2 regions of the Otariodibacter oris genome follow, and region 1 is predicted to be linked to the other one. Evidence: riboswitches for the same ligand, from Rfam matches in the RefSeq annotation. Region 1 holds a riboswitch; the other holds the start of a gene.
The links. Region 1 has a riboswitch for lysine ahead of lysC (lysine-sensitive aspartokinase 3). Riboswitches for the same ligand answer to the same signal wherever they lie in the genome.
Positions count from the first base shown of each region.

Region 1 (9,338 bases):
AATAATCTTTATATTCTGTACAACAAGATTCAGGGAAAAGGATTGCATAAACTAAATCAACATTTTTATGATCATTAGAATCATAATCAATTGGATTTTCTAATTGCACAAAAATTGCAATGGGCTTGTCAATCGTAGCATAATCAAGGGGTAATCTTGCATGTGGAATAGCAACACCATTATTGATTGCAGTAGAACCTAATTTTTCTCTTTTAACTAAATAATTGAAACATTCTGAAGAAGAAGCTAATTCTTCCTCTTTTTCAAAATCAACCATATGATTGAAAGAATCTGCAACAACTTTAGCAATAAATTCTAATACACGTTTTTTACTTGAAAGAGCTACTGCAGGATAAATGCGCTCAGGAGAAAGAAATTCAGTTAATTTCATACTACACCACCAAACGATTAAATTTGTAAAATAAACTGACAATCTAACCGCTTATCAAATTAGAGTTTAAATTGCTCACCTAAGTAAACACGTTTTACATCTGGATTATTCAAGATTTCACTCGGAGAACCGCTTGCAATCATTTGTCCACTACCCACGATATAAGCTCTTTCACAAACATCCAAGGTCTCACGAACATTATGATCAGTAATTAAAACACCAAGTCCTCTTTCCTTTAAATTAACAATAATTTTCTTGATATCAATAACAGAAATTGGATCAACACCCGCAAAAGGCTCATCTAATAAGATAAATTTTGGATTCGCCGCTAAAGCACGTGCAATTTCAACTCTTCGACGCTCCCCCCCCGAAAGAGATTGTCCCAAATTATTACGGATATGCTCAATATGGAACTCTGTGATTAACTCATCAGCTCTTAATTTACGTTGCTGATTAGTTAAATCCTTTCTAACTTGTAGTACAGCCATTAAATTCTCATATACGCTCAAACGTCTAAAAATTGATGCTTCCTGTGGTAAATATCCGATACCTTGCTTAGCTCGATCGTGCATAGGCAATAAACTAATATCACTATCATCAATACGTATCTGACCCTGATCATGACGTACAAGACCAACTACCATATAAAATGTTGTGGTTTTCCCTGCACCATTTGGACCAAGTAATCCGACTATTTCGCCCGATTCTACGTTTAAACTCACATCTTTAACAACCTGACGACTTTTATAACTTTTCGCTAAATGTTCTGCATAAAGAACTGGCATATTCTCTACCTATTTTTTATTCTTCGTATTTTGTAGTTGAGTTGGAATCAATATAGTTGTAACCCGAGATTTATTTCCACTTGTTGCCTTAAGTTGTTGCTTTTTAACATCATAAGTAATTTTATTTGCTTTAATAGAACTATCTAACTGCTTTAATTCAGCATTACCCGTTAAAATTAAAAACTCACTCCCTAAGTCATAATTAATCTGATTAGCTTGTCCGTTAGCTGGTTTTCCATCATCCATGGTTTGCTCAAATTTTGCAGGAGAGCCTATCGCTTCAATCTTTTCTCGTTGACCTTCTTTACGAATAATTGTGACTTTCGCTGCATTAATTTTAATTGAACCTTGAGTAATTAATACGTTATCGGAAAAAATAACAGTATTACTTTCCAAATCTAAGGATTGGCTTCCCGATGTAATATTAATTGGTTGATCAGTATCTCCTTTTAAGGCATAAGAGTTTAAACTGATACCAATAAAAGTCGCCATAAATAATGGCTTTATTAGAAATTTCATTCAATATCCTTTGTTAATTTTGAATATTTCGAGAATCAGATTCAGACTGAATTACTGTGGGTTCAATACGAGTCTCAACATTTTCCAATAATGTTGCTACCTGACTTCTTAGATTACCTTTCAATCCTTTACCACTAGTGATAAATCCCATACCTTTTGAGGTAACTATACTATCTGTATACACATCATAATTTGATAAATCAACTGTTAGAATCTCGCTTTCAATGTAATTCAAACGGGTATCCTCATTTAAACTCTCTATCTTCACATTTCCTTTCAGATTTAAGATTTTTTCTTTTGTTATTTCCGCATAATCAGCAGTAACTTTCCAATCTTTTAATGAAGATTCAGAGTTAAAAAGATTCAGCAAAGGCTTAAAAAATTCTGTTCTCTCTGTTGTTTCGTAATGTTTAACCTCTTGTGCCTCAGCAAAATACTGTGGTTTACCTTTTAGATCATATACTATAGTATCTATCTTATTACCAGTATACTCTGGTTCACCTTCTCTTTTAACAAGTTGAGCTAACTGAGGCCGCTGATCATCTTGTTGACTAAAATACCATCCAGCCAACACAGCAACAACCAAGAGTAATATTATATTTAACCGTTTATTCATATTATCTCTACTGAATTGAGTACCTTCCGATTATAGCATATTTTTTTATAGCAACCATAGGCACTAAGCATAAGGAATAATTCCTATATCTTTAGACATTATCATTTTAAATAAATTTATTACGTAATAAAAAAACCTTAGATAAAAATCTAAGGTTTTTATGTATAAACCTAAAAGATATTAGATAAATTATTGTGCTGCTTTTAGCTCTTGATAATATTTTTCATAAAGCTCAATTGCCTCGCCTACATCATCTTGCCAATGACTTGTTTTTAGCACTTCTGAAGGCGGATAAATCGCAGGATCTTCAGTAATTTCTTTAGGTAAAACATCTAAAGCTTTCATATTTGATGTTGGGTAACCAATTGCTAACGTTAACTTCTCTGCAACAGGCGCACTTAAAAGGTAATTAATTAACTTATGTGCACCATCTGGATTTTTTGCGTTAGCCGGAATTGCTAATGTATCAACCCAAAGGACTGGTCCTTCTTTCGGAAAAACCATATCTACGGGTGCTTGTTCTTTTTTCGCAATACGTACAGAACCATTCCATAATTGTCCTACGCTTACTTCACCAGAAATGAATGAGTTTGCAGGGTTATCAGAACTAAATGCAAGCACATTTGGACGCAATTTTAGTAACTCTTCATACGCAGCTTTAATCACCTCTGGATCTTGAGTATTCGGATCTTGACCTAATTTTAAAAGTGCAATATTAAATACTTCACGAGCATCATCTAATAATTGGACACTATCTTTAAATTCAGGTTTCCATAAATCACTCCAAGAAGTGAAATTGCTACCTTGATAGTCATCTGTATTAAATGCAATACCTGGTGCACCTAATAACTGAGGCAATGAATATTTATTACCTTTGTCATACGCTTGATCCAACCAATCAGGATTAAGATCCTTAATTACGGGTAATTTGCTATGATCTAGCTCTAATAACATTCCTTCACGTCCCATTTTAGACACGAAATAGTTACTTGGCGCAATAACATCATAACCACCATCTTTGCCTTGAATCTTTAATTTAGCATACATTGTCTCATTTGATTCAAGACTTGAAACTTCAACTTTAATACCAGTTTCTTCGGTAAATTTGTCCAGTAATCCTTCTGGTACATATTCAGTCCAAGTATATAAATGTACGGTATCTTCCTCTGCCATTGCATTTGCACTTAGCATAACCATACCTGATGTTAAAGCCACAGCCCATTTTTTCATTTAAGTTTTCTCCCAGAATGAGTAAAAAAGCGGTTGGATTGCTCCAAAAGTTTACCTATATCACTATACAGGTAGGGGGGCATTCTAATTGCCCCCCTATATTTTGCAAGCCTTTTATATAATACCCGCCTAAATTTTAGGCAAAATCACATGACAACTACATCAAATTGATCTTGATGATAGTAAGGTTCTATCTTTATCTCGACTTTTTTACCTAAAAATACCTCTAACTCTGCAAGTAATGCGTGAGACTCTTCGTTAATTAAATATTCACCAACACTTCGAGAAGCATAAACCACATATCTCTCTGTCCGATATAAGTGATGTACTCTTACAATTTCCCGCAAAATTTCATAACAAACTGTTTCAACAGTTTTAATCGTTCCTCGACCTTTACAAGAAGAACAGTCACAACACAATATTCGTTCTAAACTCTCTCTTGTTCGTTTACGAGTCATTTCAACTAATCCAAGTTGAGTAAAGCCATTCACATTTGTTTTAACTCTATCTCCTTTTAGCGCTTGCTCTAATGATTCTAAAACACGTTGTCTGTGTTCTTCCTCTTGCATATCGATAAAATCAATAATAATGATACCGCCAAGATTTCTGAGCTGAAGTTGATGAGCAATTGCCTTAGTTGCTTCGATATTGGTATTAAAAATAGTATGCGCTAAATCTCGATGACCAACAAAAGCCCCTGTATTAATATCTATAGTTGTCATGGCTTCTGTCTGTTCAATAATCAAATAACCGCCTGATTTTAAATCAACACGTTTATCCAATGCTTTTTGAATGCCTTCTTCTACACGGTAAACATCAAATAATGGCTGTGTACCACTATATAAATTTACATTTTCGGATAATTCAGGCATAAATTCCGTAAGAAACTCCTTAACTTGTTCATAAGTTATCTTTGAATCAATTTGAATAGATTGAATATGCGTTCCAACAAAATCACGCAATACTCGCTGTGCTAAGGCTAATTCACCGTATAACATACTTTTTGTTACATATTTCGCTTTACGCTCTAAAACCTTTCGCCACAATCGTTTCAAAAAAGCAGCATCTTGTTCTAAGCTTTCTTCAGTTACATCCTCTGCTGCTGTTCGAACAATAAAACCACCTAATTCATCACAATAAGGTTCAACTAACGATTTTAGACGTTCACGTTCAGATTCACTTTCAATACGCTGAGATACACCAACGTGACTATTTTCTGGCATAAAGACTAAATAACGTGATGGTAGAGTAATATCGGTTGTCAACCTAGCTCCTTTAGTACCTAATGGATCTTTGACAACTTGTACAACAATATCTTGCCCTTCTCTGACTAATTCACTGATATTTTTAACAACAAACTGCTTTTTCTCATTTTCCCCCACACACTCGGTGTGTGAAACAATATCGGAAGCATGCAAAAAAGCTGCTTTATCTAATCCTATATCAACAAAAGCGGACTGCATTCCTGGTAAAACTCGTGTAATTTTTCCTTTGTAAATATTACCAACAATACCCCTTTTAGTTTCTCTCTCTATATGGACTTCTTTCAATACACCGTTCTCAACTAGAGCGACTCTCGTTTCGCTTGGCGTCACATTAACTAATAATTCTGCGCAATTCATTAGATATTCTTATCCTGATTATCAATAGTATCGACATTAAACTTAAAAAAATTATTACATGCAATAATCTGAATCAAAGAATAAGCAATAAAATAGTGTATTGATAAAAATTTAAATATAAACCGCCTATAAACTAGTAAATTACTCAAATAGTTAAAATATGCGATAAATTTAATTTGACATTATCATAAGAAAAAGTTATTTCTATATACGTTTTTGCGATTAGCAAAAAAGTCATGATTTATAAAAATCATAGCGGGAGAGGCGCAACATTCAGGTAACTTATCTTAGGAAACTAGGCCGTTTGAGGATAAGCCATGGGAATGATTGCCGAGGTGTGGATTCACTAGATAGGAATTTAACATCGGCTGAGTAGGTTGAATCTTGCCAGCTGTCGTTTGAAACAGTGGTTTAAAAAACAGTGGTTTTAGAAACAATAGTTTTAAATGGAGTGCTCTGAAATAACTTTTACCCAATGTACTCACCAACATTTTTTCTATTCCATTTCCACCCTCAAAATATCTGCAAACATAATTTAAATAATATAGGAAAATGCCTTATGTCTCATCTCTCTGTTGCAAAATTTGGTGGTACCAGTGTTGCTAATTATGAAGCAATGTCTGCTTGTGCCAATATTGTTGTTAATGACCCAAATACTCGAGTTGTTATCTTATCAGCATCTGCTGGTGTAACTAATTACTTAGTAGAACTAGCTAATGGTTGTTCACATGATAAAAGAGCTGAAATTCTCTCTGCGCTGAAAACTATCCAATTTAATATTATTAATCAATTACAAAATCCTGATGCTGTTACTTCCCAGATTGAAGAATTACTTGATCAGATTGAAGCATTGGCAATGTCAGCCAGCCTTGCAACATCATTGGCTCTCACTGATGAGTTAATTAGTCATGGTGAAATGATGTCCACCTTAATTTTCACTCAGTTGTTAATTGAAAAAAACTTTCCTGCTCAATGGGTTGATATTAGAGAAATTATTGCAACAGATAGTCATTTTGGAAAGGCTAGACCAAATGATGAATTGACTCAACAACAATCAGATAATCTGCTTAAACCGTTAATTGAAGAAGGCAAAATTATTATTACGCAAGGATTTATCGGTCGAGATGAGGAAGGAAAAACAACAACGTTAGGTCGTGGTGGAAGTGATTATTCTGCCGCCCTACTTGCTGAGGTATTACATGCAGATGATGTACTCATTTGGACTGATGTACCTGGAATTTATACGACCGATCCAAGAATCGTACCCAATGCACAACGCATTGAAACTATTAGCTTTAATGAAGCAGCTGAAATGGCAACATTTGGCGCCAAAGTCCTCCATCCTGCAACATTGCTTCCAGCGGTTCGCAGCAATATCCCTGTTTATGTGGGATCAAGTAAAGCACCAGAACAAGGTGGAACATGGGTAACAAGAGATCCCCAACCTCGCCCGACATTCCGAGCTTTAGCACTACGCCGTAATCAGATTTTACTTACATTATCGAATCTAAATATGTTACACGCACAAGGTTTTTTAGCTAATGTATTTTCTATTCTAGCCAAATATAAAATATCAGTAGATGTGATTACCACATCGGAAGTCAGTATTGCATTGACATTAGATAAAACAGGATCAGCATCTTCTGGAGCAGATATATTATCTGAAGATCTGTTAAGTGAATTGAGACAATGTTCACATGTTAAAGTCGAAGAAGATTTAGCACTCATTGCAATCATTGGTAATAACCTACACTCACAATCGGGAATTGCGAAAAAGCTATTTAATACTCTTTCAGATCACAATATTCGTTTAATTAGCTGTGGCGCAAGTAGCAATAATGTATGTACTTTAGTGCATAATGAAAATGCTAATACGATTATCAAGTCACTTCATTCAGAATTATTTGAGTAAATGAGAATAAAAAATGGGGGATAATTATTACTCCCCCATTATTATCAATACTCCAATAAAAAAGTATTGCTACTGAACTTTATATAAACTAAATATGATCTCAAAATATTAAGAATACTCTTTTGAAAGAAATACCAAAGCTTCATAATGTGCGGTATGTGGAAACATATCAAACAACTGTATTTTTTCAAGTTGATACTGGGTTAAAGATTCAAGATCTTTTGCCATAGTTTTAGCATTACAACTTGAATAGATAAGATAATCAGATCCTAATTGATTAAGATATTCTGCTAATTGTTTACCAATCCCTCGACGAGGAGGATTTACGATCACAAGATCAGGTTGTGTCCCTTGTGAATTTAAGGCAAATTGGGCGGAATCTAGCGATGAAAACTGCACATTTCGTAATCCCAATTTTTCTGCGGATTTTGTCGCACTGGCAATAGCTGAAGGGGAAATTTCGATCCCTGTTAGCGTTACATTAGGATTTTTCTGCTGTAATGCTGTGGCACAATGTAAACCAAAACCGCCAACCCCACAAAACAGATCCCAAAGATGATTAATTTTTAGATTAGAAACCCAAGACTGAGCCATGGCATAAAGCTGACTGGCGACTTTAGGATTCGTCTGGAAAAAACCTTGTGGACGGATAAAAAGTGGGATGCCATTAAAATATTCCTCGATCACTTTTTGCTCGGTAAGAAAAATCTCTTTTTCGCCTTCTAAAATCGCTGAATGTTGTGGCTGAATATTAAGTGTTACCACAGAATTAGGCGGAAGTTGAGCATAAAAAGCGGGAAATTCTCGTTCAACAAGCGGTCGTTTCGTTTCACTTTTTAGCACAAATCGAATCATTAAGGATTGATTATATTCACTTTGAGTAATGAGGATATATTTCAGCTCACCTCGTTTTTTCGCTACGTTGTAAGGTACAAGCCCTGCCCTGCCGATAAATTGTTTTAAAATCGGAAATAACAGCGCAAAGCTCACTGGATAAAGGGAACAATCCGTTAAATCGACCGCACTTTGTGGATCATTGGGATCAGACAAAATCCCCAGTATCGGACGTTCTACACTGCCCGATACGACCATTTTTGCTTTATTTCTGAATTGAGCCAATTCTGACTTAATTGCAGGCAATATTTCTGTTTTTGGTAAAATAAATGGCGAAACTAACCGCTTAAGTTCAGCATATTTTTCTTCGATTTGAACGTCATAATCTTTCTCAATCCATTGGCAAGAAAGGCATTTATGTTGTTCAAAATGCGAACATTGTAAACGATTAAGCATGATTTGCTTTCCACTCTAACCAATCATTTTGTAAGGCTTCTAATTGCTGATGGGCTTTTTTCCATCGCTCTGTGACAACAAGATCTTGCCAACGAATCTGCTTACGTTTCATCAATTTTTGGTGAATGATTTTCTGTTCTGGTGTAGTTTGATAATTTAAGTTATCTAATACTTGCACAACGCCCTCTGGTTCATTACACAATAATAATAAATCACAGCCCGCCGCTAATGCTTTTTGGCTTCGTTCGACATAATCCCCCATAAAACCAGCCCCTTTCATGCCTAAATCATCGGAGAAAATCACGCCATTAAACTGTAATTGTTTTCTTAATATCTCTTTCAACCAATAGCTTGAACCACTAGCAGGTTGAGCATCACATTGGGTATAAATTACATGAGCAGGCATAATGGCATCTAATTTATTTTTCGCAATAAGTTGTTTAAAAGGCTGAATATCTTGCGAAAAAATCGCGTCTTTACTTCGTTCATCAATCGGCGTTTCTAAGTGTGAATCAGCAATAACATGCCCATGCCCAGGAAAATGTTTACCCGTTGTTGCCATACCCATTTCTTGCATGCCATCTATAAAGGATTCCGCAATGGGTAATATTTGTTCGATATTTTTCCCAAAAGAACGATCGCCAATAGCTTTAGATTGATGCCCTAAATCAAGTACAGGGGCAAAGCTTAAATCAATATCAAGGGCAAACATTTCAGCCGCCATTAACCATCCTGCCTCATGAGCATACTTCTGCTGAATTTCTGGATCTTGAATAAGCTGTTGGAAAGATTGCATTGCAGGGAGTTGGGTAAATCCCTCACGAAAGCGTTGTACTCTTCCCCCTTCTTGATCGATGGTGATCAGTAGTGGCTTTTTAACTCGCTGTCTAATTGACTTCACTAACGCTTGAATTTGTTCTCTATCATAAAAATTGCGAGTAAACAAAATCAATCCTGACACGAAAGGATGCTC
Region 1 is NZ_CP016604.1:1,288,188-1,297,525, forward strand. Features, by position in the region: gene A6A10_RS05970 (PTS sugar transporter subunit IIA) at 1-391, opposite strand, end outside; gene lptB (LPS export ABC transporter ATP-binding protein) at 451-1,176, opposite strand; gene lptA (lipopolysaccharide transport periplasmic protein LptA) at 1,186-1,695, opposite strand; gene lptC (LPS export ABC transporter periplasmic protein LptC) at 1,709-2,311, opposite strand; gene A6A10_RS05990 (extracellular solute-binding protein) at 2,501-3,541, opposite strand; gene rng (ribonuclease G) at 3,688-5,163, opposite strand; lysine riboswitch at 5,415-5,628, shown strand; gene lysC (lysine-sensitive aspartokinase 3) at 5,723-7,075, shown strand; gene rlmC (23S rRNA (uracil(747)-C(5))-methyltransferase RlmC) at 7,184-8,365, opposite strand; gene nagZ (beta-N-acetylhexosaminidase) at 8,358-9,338, opposite strand, start outside.

Region 2 (9,338 bases), 480 kb from region 1:
ATTATCATCAGACGATTCACCAACCACAATGGTTGCTTATTTATTTATTTTGATCACGCCATTTAATCTTTTGATTGCAATGACTAATTTAAGCCCAACAGGCTTTAGCATGCCATCTTTTAGTGATTTTGGTTTTCTTATTTTACTAGGGTTCTTAACTGCTCTCGCTCAGCTAGCGGTAGCAAAAGCGTATAATTTAGCAGATGCTTCTTATATTCAACCCTTTGACTTCATCAAATTGCCTTTGAATGTATTAGCAGGATGGCTTGTTTTTAATTGGGTTCCACCAGGTAAATTATGGCTTGGTGCTGCTATCATTATTGGTGCAACGATGTATATTACTCACGCAGAAACAAAATTAGCTAAAAATTCTGATGGTCAATAAGCAAAAAAATGTAGATAAAGAAAAAGTCACTTTGTTGAGTAAAGTGACTTACTTTATGCCTAAACTCATTAAGTTGATAATTAGTGGAGGTATATCATTTTTTTGTCTAATGTTATTGATTGATATGTCAATAGGTTATTTAGTCAAAGATCGAATTTATACCAATATAGAAGATTTACCTTATCGAGAATATGCACTGGTACTTGGTACAGCAAAATATTATCCTTCAGGATCACCTAATTTGTATTATAAATATCGATTAGATGCAACCCAACAAGTATATGATAATGATAAAGTAAGCTATTTTTTAATGAGTGGAGATAATTCAACCGCCTACTATAATGAACCTAAGGTAATGACTTCAGACTTGCAGAAATTGGGAGTACCAAATACGCTTATAAAGCAAGACTATGCGGGCTATAATACGTTAGATTCTATAGTTAGAGCAGATAAAGTATTTGATTTGTCGCCCTTTACGATTATTTCACAACGTTTTCATTGCGAGAGGGCATTATTTATTGCGAAATTTTATGATATTGACGCGATCTGTTTTGTGGCACAGTATCCTGAAGAGCATTATAAAGTCAGAATTCGAGAGTTTTTTGCAAGAACGGCTATGCTAATTAATCTTATTATAGGTGTTCAGCCGACTACATTAGAAGAATCTAAAATTACTGAACTATAAAAATAAGCGGTAAGTTTAAATGTAAGTATTGAAAATAAGTTTACCGCCTCTTTTAGTTTTTTAGTTCAGTTATTTTTGTTTAGATTTAAATATTATGATAAATATAGCAAGCAATATTGCTGTTCCAATAAAACTTAATAAAGCAGACTTAGTAAATCCTAATATCAAATATCCAATCATGGTTGCAACAGCAACAACCAAAGCATAAGGTAATTGAGATGTTACATGATCAATATGATTACATTGTGCGCCGGTAGAAGAAAGAATAGTTGTATCTGAAATTGGTGAACAATGATCTCCACAAACAGCCCCAGCCATTACAGCTGATAATGATGGAAGTAATAAACTAGGATCAGCATTAGCTGCCATTGCCGCAGCAATTGGTAACATAATACCAAATGTTCCCCAACTCGTTCCTGTAGAAAATGCCATAAAACTTCCTAACACAAATAAGATAGCAGGCAAAAATGCTGGATTAATCGTATCTGCAACGAGTGTAGAAAGGTATTTACCTGTTTGCATATCGCCTACAATACCGTTAATAGTCCAAGCAAAAAATAAAATAAGAATTGCACCACTCATTGATTTTGCACCGATAAGATAAGATGAGGTGTATTCTTTAATATTTATTTTTTTATCAAACATAATAAGTAATGATGCGATAATAAGAGAGCTTATCCCACCAACAACGAGAGAAATACCTACGGTTGTATTTTCAAATGCCCCTAAAATATCAAAAGGTTTTCCACTTTCGGCTAATGCTTGGTTACCTGTTATCATCATCATAGTAACAGTTCCAACAATAAGTACAACGATAGGCAGAATAAGGTTACGGACTTTTCCTTCTGTATTTGAGTCCATATTTGAATGTTTGAATTTATCGTCTGCTAATGCTTCTTTTTCAAAACGCACCATAGAACCAATATCTAAAGTGTAGTAAGAAACTATAAATACCATAATGATAGAAAAAATGGCATAAAAATTCATTGCACTCATTGTCATAAAAGCGCCTAAAGGAGAGTATTCTGTTATGCTATAGGTCGCAAGTAATCCAGCTACTAATGTAATAATATAAGCTCCCCAGCTAGAGATTGGCATTAATACACACATTGGTGCTGCAGTAGAATCTAAAATATAAGCGAGTTTAGCTCTAGATATTTGAAATTTGTCGGTAACTGGGCGGGCAATAGCACCTACTGCAAGACTATGAAAATAGTCATCAATAAAAGTAAAGAAGACAAGGGAGGCTGCCATTAGTTTTGCACCTCTTCTACCTTTAATATGATTTTGGGCCCAAGAAGCAAACGCCTGGTTGCTACCAGAGATACTAAGTAAAGCGGTAAGTATACCCAGCAAAATTAAGAATAGAATAATATTAATGTTATTTGAATTTAGTCCATCTTCACCATAGACTAAAGACAATATATTATTTTTTAAGTGGATTATGGCATCAATGGGGTTACCATTGTTAAGCATTAATGCCCCAGCTATAATACCAATACTTAAAGATATAATTACTCTTCGCGTGAATATTGCAAGTAGCAGTGCAAGTAGTGGTGGAACCACTGACCAAGCTGATGTTGAATAATCAATTAAATTCATAAAACCTCTAGGATTGTTTTGATAATAAAATAATAGCCAAACAAAGAAAGAGATCTACTGAAAATCTTATTAAAGACAAGGAAGGGATAAATGCGAAAACCCTAGCCTAAACAGTAGCGCTCCATAAGGTAAAAATGGTTACCTTATGACAGTGTCGCACCTTTCGATAACGACCCCAGCCAATTAAGATGACGCTTAACTGACTTCGGCAAATACCCCTTTCAATTTTCTTCAACGTTCTCCACTCAGAAAATATACTTATGATGTCTGCACCTCTACAATTTGTAGGACACTGTCAGGTTACATGAATAAGTGATATTTGCCAAGTGAAAAATGAGATCATTTATTTAAAATAAAATAACAGAATGATCTATTTTATTTTTAAATAGTAAAAGAGAATCTATTTAACTTTAATAAGAAAAATACCAATATTTTAAAATATTATATTTACCAAAAAAAAATATTGAGTTAGTATATAAAGAGTAAATCTATAAAAAGTATATTTAAAAATATTAAATTTCTGGGAGTGTATTAATGTCAGATTTAATCAAAACATTGTCAAATATTCGTAGCTTGAGAGCAGTAGCAAGAGAATCTTCATTAGAACAATTAGAACTATTACTTGAAAAAGTAAATACTGTTGTAGAGGAAAAACGTGAAGAGGTAAGAGCGATAGAAGCTGAGGAAGCGAAACGCTTAGAAAGTCTGAATAAATATAAAGAATTATTGGCGCAAGATGGAATTTCTGCGGAGGAACTTGTATTATTACTTGGTGGCTCTTCAGTAGGTAAAAGACGCGAGTCTCGTTCCCCTCGTCCAGCAAAGTATAAGTTTTTGGATAATGGTATCGAAAAGACTTGGACTGGGCAAGGTAGAACCCCAAAAGCATTACAACAGGCGCTTAACTCAGGTAAATCTCTAAAAGATTTTGAAATCTAGAGGTTTTGCTAACTGTAGAAGAATTATTCTAAGAAAGAATCCATTGTTATGTGGATTCTTTTTTTATTTGTAAAAATTAAGGAAGAAATAGAGATGATTGAAGATAAGATTTTATTGACAGAATCGCCCGATTATAAAGGACTAGTCGCTAAAATTACTAATATTTGCTATAAGCATCAACTAAATATTATTAATAATACAGAATTTGTAGATGGTGATACTCATCGCTTTTTTATGAGAACAGAACTCCAAGGGATTTTTAATGATGATACGTTTATTGCTGATTTGAAATTCATGTTGCCAGAAGGCGCTACTTATAAATTAGTTCCTAAACAGCGCAAAAAAATAGTGATTCTTGTGACAAAGGAAGCTCATTGCTTAGGCGATATTTTAATGAAAAATTATTATGGTGGTTTAGATGTTGATATTGCTGCGGTAATTGGAAATCATGATAAGTTAAGAGAATTAACTGAAAAATTTAATGTACCTTTTCACTTAGTCAGTCACGAAGGCTTGAGTCGAGTTGAACATGATAAGCTACTTAGTGAACAGATAGATGAATATGCTCCAGATTATATTGTATTGGCTAAATATATGAGGGTATTAAATCCAGAATTCGTTGAACGCTATCCAAATAGAGTGATTAATATTCACCATTCCTTTCTACCAGCTTTTATTGGTGCAAAACCATATCAACAAGCTTACGACAGAGGGGTGAAAATTATCGGTGCAACAGCTCATTTTATTAATAATGAATTGGATCAAGGTCCTATCATTATGCAAAATGTGATAAATATTGATCATACTTATACTGCAGATGCAATGATGAGAGCAGGAAGAGATGTAGAAAAAACAGTATTAAGTAGAGCATTAGAGCTAGTATTATCAGATCGAGTTTTTGTTCATAAAAATAAAACAATCGTTATGTGATTGATAGTTAAGGATTATTTAAAGCATTTTAATATCATGGGAAAAGACTATAAATGAAAAAGATTGAAATTTTTACGGATGGATCTTGCTTGGGTAATCCTGGACCTGGTGGTATTGGATGTTTATTGCGTTATAAACATCATGAAAAAACAATTAGTAAAGGATTCTATCTGACTACAAATAATCGGATGGAGTTGCTGGCAGTAATTGAAGCATTATCCTTATTAAAAGAACCTTGTCATATTTCTTTATCCAGCGATAGCCAATACATGAAAAATGGCATTCAAAAGTGGATGAGTAATTGGAAAGCAAATAATTGGAAAACAAGTGGCAAAAAACCGGTAAAAAATCAAGATTTATGGGAAAGTTTGGATATGGCAATTCAACCTCATATCATTGATTGGTTTTGGGTAAAAGGACATTCAGGACACACGGAAAATGAAATATGTGATAGACTTGCCAAAGAAGGGGCTAATTCTCCTTCTTTTGTTGATAAAGGATATCAATCTTAAGTTTGGATACGATAGTTTTAATTTTGTGACTTACTTATCATTTTTGAAATAAAACTTCATTTTCTATATCAAAAATGGAATTTTCACTTTAAAATATCCGCAAGTTTAAACTTGGTGTTTAAATAATCTATTCTCAATCTCATAAGATAACCAACACAGGAGAAATCATTATGAAATTTAAAAAACTACTACTTGCATCTTTACTCGGTTTAGCGACATCAGCTTTTGCTGCTGATTATGATTTAAAATTTGGTATGGTTGCAGGACCTAGTTCAAATGAATATAAAGCAGTTGAGTTCTTTGCTAACGAGGTTAAAGATAAATCAGCCGGCAAAATCGATGTTTCAATTTATCCAAGTGCACAGTTAGGTGATGACCGTGTAATGATGAAACAATTAAAAGATGGTGCTTTAGATTTTACATTGGGTGAATCTGCTCGTTTCCAAATCTTTTATCCAGAAGCAGAAGTCTTTGCTTTACCATATATGATTCCTGATTTTGATACTGCAAAGAAAGCGTTATTTGAAACTAATTTTGGTAAAGGCTTACTTAAAAAAATTGATGATGATTTAGGTATGACTGTTTTAGCAGATGCTTATAATGGTACTCGCCAAACAACATCAAATAGAGCGATCAATAGCATTGATGACATGAAAGGGTTAAAAATCCGTGTACCAAATGCAGCAACTAACTTAGCATTTGCTCAATATGTTGGTGCAGCGCCGACTCCAATGGCATTCTCAGAAGTTTATTTAGCTCTTCAAACTAATTCTGTAGATGGACAAGAAAACCCATTACCAACGATTGAAGCTCAAAAATTCTATGAAGTTCAAAAATATTTAGCACTAACAAATCATATTTTGAACGATCAACTTTATCTAGTAAGTAATGAAACAATGGCTGATTTACCAGAAGATCTACAAAAAGTAGTGAAAGATGCCGCAGAAAAAGCAGCAGAGTACCATACTAAGTTATTTACTGATGGTGAAGAAAGTTTGATCGCTTTCTTTAAAGATAATGGTGTAACAGTTACAACACCTGATTTAAAACCATTTAAAGCAGCTCTACAACCATATTACGATGAATATCTAAATAAAAATGGTGAAGTAGGTAAACAAGCTGTTGAAGAAATCTCTAATTTAGCGAAGTAATGTCGTATTGCCTTATCTCTTTGTTTTAAGAGATAAGGCTTGTTTTTATTGGATTATTTGAGGTTCTTATGAAAATAATAAACAAATTAGAGGAGTGGATTGGTGGTGTGATGTTTATCGCCATCTTTATAATCCTTATTGCTCAGATTTTAGCGCGCCAAGTATTTGATTCCCCATTTATTTGGAGTGAAGAGTTAGCTAGATTACTCTTTATTTATGTTGCACTACTCGGTATAAGCATGGCAATTAGAAGTCAACAACATGTGTATATTGACTTCATTACTAACCATTTGCCTGAAAAAGTAAAAAAAGTTGCTAATTCATTTGTTCAAATTCTGATTTTTATTTCCATTATTCTCTTTATCTATTTGGGTTTCAAGGTTTGGCTTGATTCTAGTTTTGAGATCGTTTCTTTAGGTATATCTGAAAAATGGTTATACGCAGCTCTACCTTTCATCTCTATTTTGATGCTTTTCCGTTTCTTACAAGCTCAGCAAAGTAATGTAAATAATGGATTAACTTATATTCCAGCCATTGCATATGTAATTTTTACTATTATCATTTTTGCTATTGTGTTTATTGAACCTAATTGGTATAGAGCTCTTCGTATTTCTAATTATGTGAAATTAGGTGATTCAGCTGTTTATATTGTATTAGTTGTTTGGCTTGTAATCATGTTCTTAGGGACCCCAGTGGGTTGGTCATTATTTATTGCTACAATACTTTATTTCTTGATGACTAGATGGAATATTGTCAATTCAGCATCAAATAAACTTGTAGATAGCCTAAATAGTTTCTCTCTCCTTAGCGTTCCTTTCTTTATTTTAACTGGTATTTTAATGAATACTGGGGGAATTACAGAACGTATCTTTAATTTTGCAAGTGCTTTATTAGGCCACTATCGTGGTGGTATGGGGCATGTAAATATTGGAGCGAGTTTAATTTTCTCTGGTATGTCAGGTTCTGCTTTAGCAGATGCTGGTGGATTGGGACAGCTTGAGATTAAGGCAATGCGTGATGCTGGTTATGATGATGACATGTGTGGAGGAATTACTGCAGCATCATGTATTATTGGACCTCTTGTACCTCCTAGTATCGCAATGATAATTTACGGAGTTATTGCAAATCAATCTATTGCTAAACTATTTGTTGCAGGATTTATACCTGGTGTATTAGTAACAGCTGCATTAATGGCAATGAATTATTATATTGCGAAAAAACGAGGTTATCCAAGAACACCAAAAGCGAGTTTACAGCAACGTTGTCAAGCATTCAAAAAAGCGATTTGGGCTGTACTTACTCCAGTTCTAATTATTGGCGGTATTTTCTCTGGTTCATTTACTCCAACAGAAGCAGCTGTGATTGCAGCTCTTTACTCTACAATTATCGGAATGTTTGTGTATAAAGAGCTTACTTTAAAAATGCTCTTTAATAGCTGTGTAGAAGCAGTAGCTATTACTGGTGTAACAGCATTAATGGTTATGACAGTAACTTTCTTTGGGGATATGATTGCACGTGAACAAGTCGCAATGCGAATTGCAGACGTATTTATGGCTGTCGCTAATTCTCCAATTACAGTGTTACTTATGATTAACTTATTATTGTTATTCTTAGGTATGTTTATTGATGCCTTAGCATTACAGTTCTTGGTCTTACCTATGTTAATTCCAATTGCACAGCATTTTGGTATAGATTTAATTTTCTTTGGTGTAATGACTACATTGAATATGATGATTGGTATTCTTACTCCACCAATGGGAATGGCGTTATTTGTGGTAGCTCGTGTAGGTAATATGCCAGTAAGTACAGTAGCCAAGGGGGTCTTACCATTCCTTGTTCCAATTTTTGCAACATTGGCACTTATTACTATTTTCCCAGAAATCATTACATTTATTCCAAATCTTCTTATGCCGTAGTGTATAAAGATTAGAAGTAAGCTAGCCGGTTTCGGCTAGCTTAAAAAATCACTATTCAATGTTGTATCTGAATAGACATTCATTCTTACTAGTTAAATGAGGTAATAAAATGAAATTTACAAAAACAGCACTATTTTCAGTATTAGCAATGACAGCATTTGCAGCACAGGCTGCTCAGTATCCAGATCTGCCAGAAGGTATCAAAAGTGGTACAGGTGCAGTAATTGGTGATACTGTTTATGTTGGATTAGGTGGTACAGGTACAACAAAATTCTATTCACTCGATTTAAAAGATCCAAAAGCATGGAAAGAGATTGCAACATTTCCTGGAGGTGATCGTAATCAGCCAATTTCTGGCGTTGTTGATGGTAAGTTATATGTGTTTGGTGGGTATCAAAAAAATGCACAAGGTGCATTAAATTTAGTTAATGATGCTTATAGTTATGATCCTGTAAAAAATGAATGGACTAAATTAGAAACACGTTCTCCTAGAGGTTTAGTGGGTGCTTCAGCAGCGACTCGTGGAGATAAAATTTATGTTTTAGGTGGTTCAAATTTTGAAATTTTTGATGGAATCTTTAATGATTTAACTGCTGCTGGAGATGATAGCGCTAAGAAAGATGCAATCTCAGATGCTTATTTTAATCAAGCACCAGAAGATTATTTCTTTACAACAGAACTTTTAAGCTACCAACCAGCGAAAAATAAATGGACAAATGAAGGACAAGGTTATCCTAGAGCTGGTGCAATGTTTAGCATTGATGGTGATAATTTAATGGTTGTTAATGGTGAAATCAAACCAGGTCTTCGTACTGCTGCAACTTATCAAGGTACTTTTGGTAAAAATGGTGTTGAATGGAAACAACTTCCAGATTTACCTGGTGTGAAAGGTCAAGCTCAAGATGGTTTAGCTGGTGCAATGGGCGGTTATTCTAATGGCCGCTATATTGTAACAGGTGGTGCAAACTTCCCTGGTTCAGTTAAACAATTCAATGATGGTATGAATTGGGCTCATAAAGGTTTAACAAAAACTTATCATAATGATATTTATGCGTTTGGTGATGGGAAATGGAGTGTTGTAGGGGAATATCCAATGAACATCGCTTATGGTGTTGCTGTTAATTATGGTGACAAAGTTCTCATGATTGGCGGTGAAACTGATGGTGGTAAAGCGCTTACAGAAGTCAAAACTATGAGTTTTGATGGTGATAAAGTTGT
Region 2 is NZ_CP016604.1:804,775-814,112, forward strand. Features, by position in the region: gene A6A10_RS03720 (DMT family transporter) at 1-385, shown strand, start outside; gene A6A10_RS03725 (SanA/YdcF family protein) at 375-1,070, shown strand; gene A6A10_RS03730 (Na+/H+ antiporter NhaC family protein) at 1,140-2,672, opposite strand; lysine riboswitch at 2,779-2,958, opposite strand; gene A6A10_RS03735 (H-NS family histone-like protein) at 3,207-3,611, shown strand; gene purU (formyltetrahydrofolate deformylase) at 3,705-4,541, shown strand; gene rnhA (ribonuclease HI) at 4,595-5,053, shown strand; gene A6A10_RS03750 (sialic acid TRAP transporter substrate-binding protein SiaP) at 5,224-6,204, shown strand; gene A6A10_RS03755 (TRAP transporter large permease subunit) at 6,273-8,120, shown strand; gene A6A10_RS03760 (N-acetylneuraminate epimerase) at 8,230-9,338, shown strand, end outside.
Region 2: linked by a shared signal. The riboswitch ahead of A6A10_RS03730 (Na+/H+ antiporter NhaC family protein) and the one ahead of lysC (lysine-sensitive aspartokinase 3) in region 1 are both predicted to bind lysine.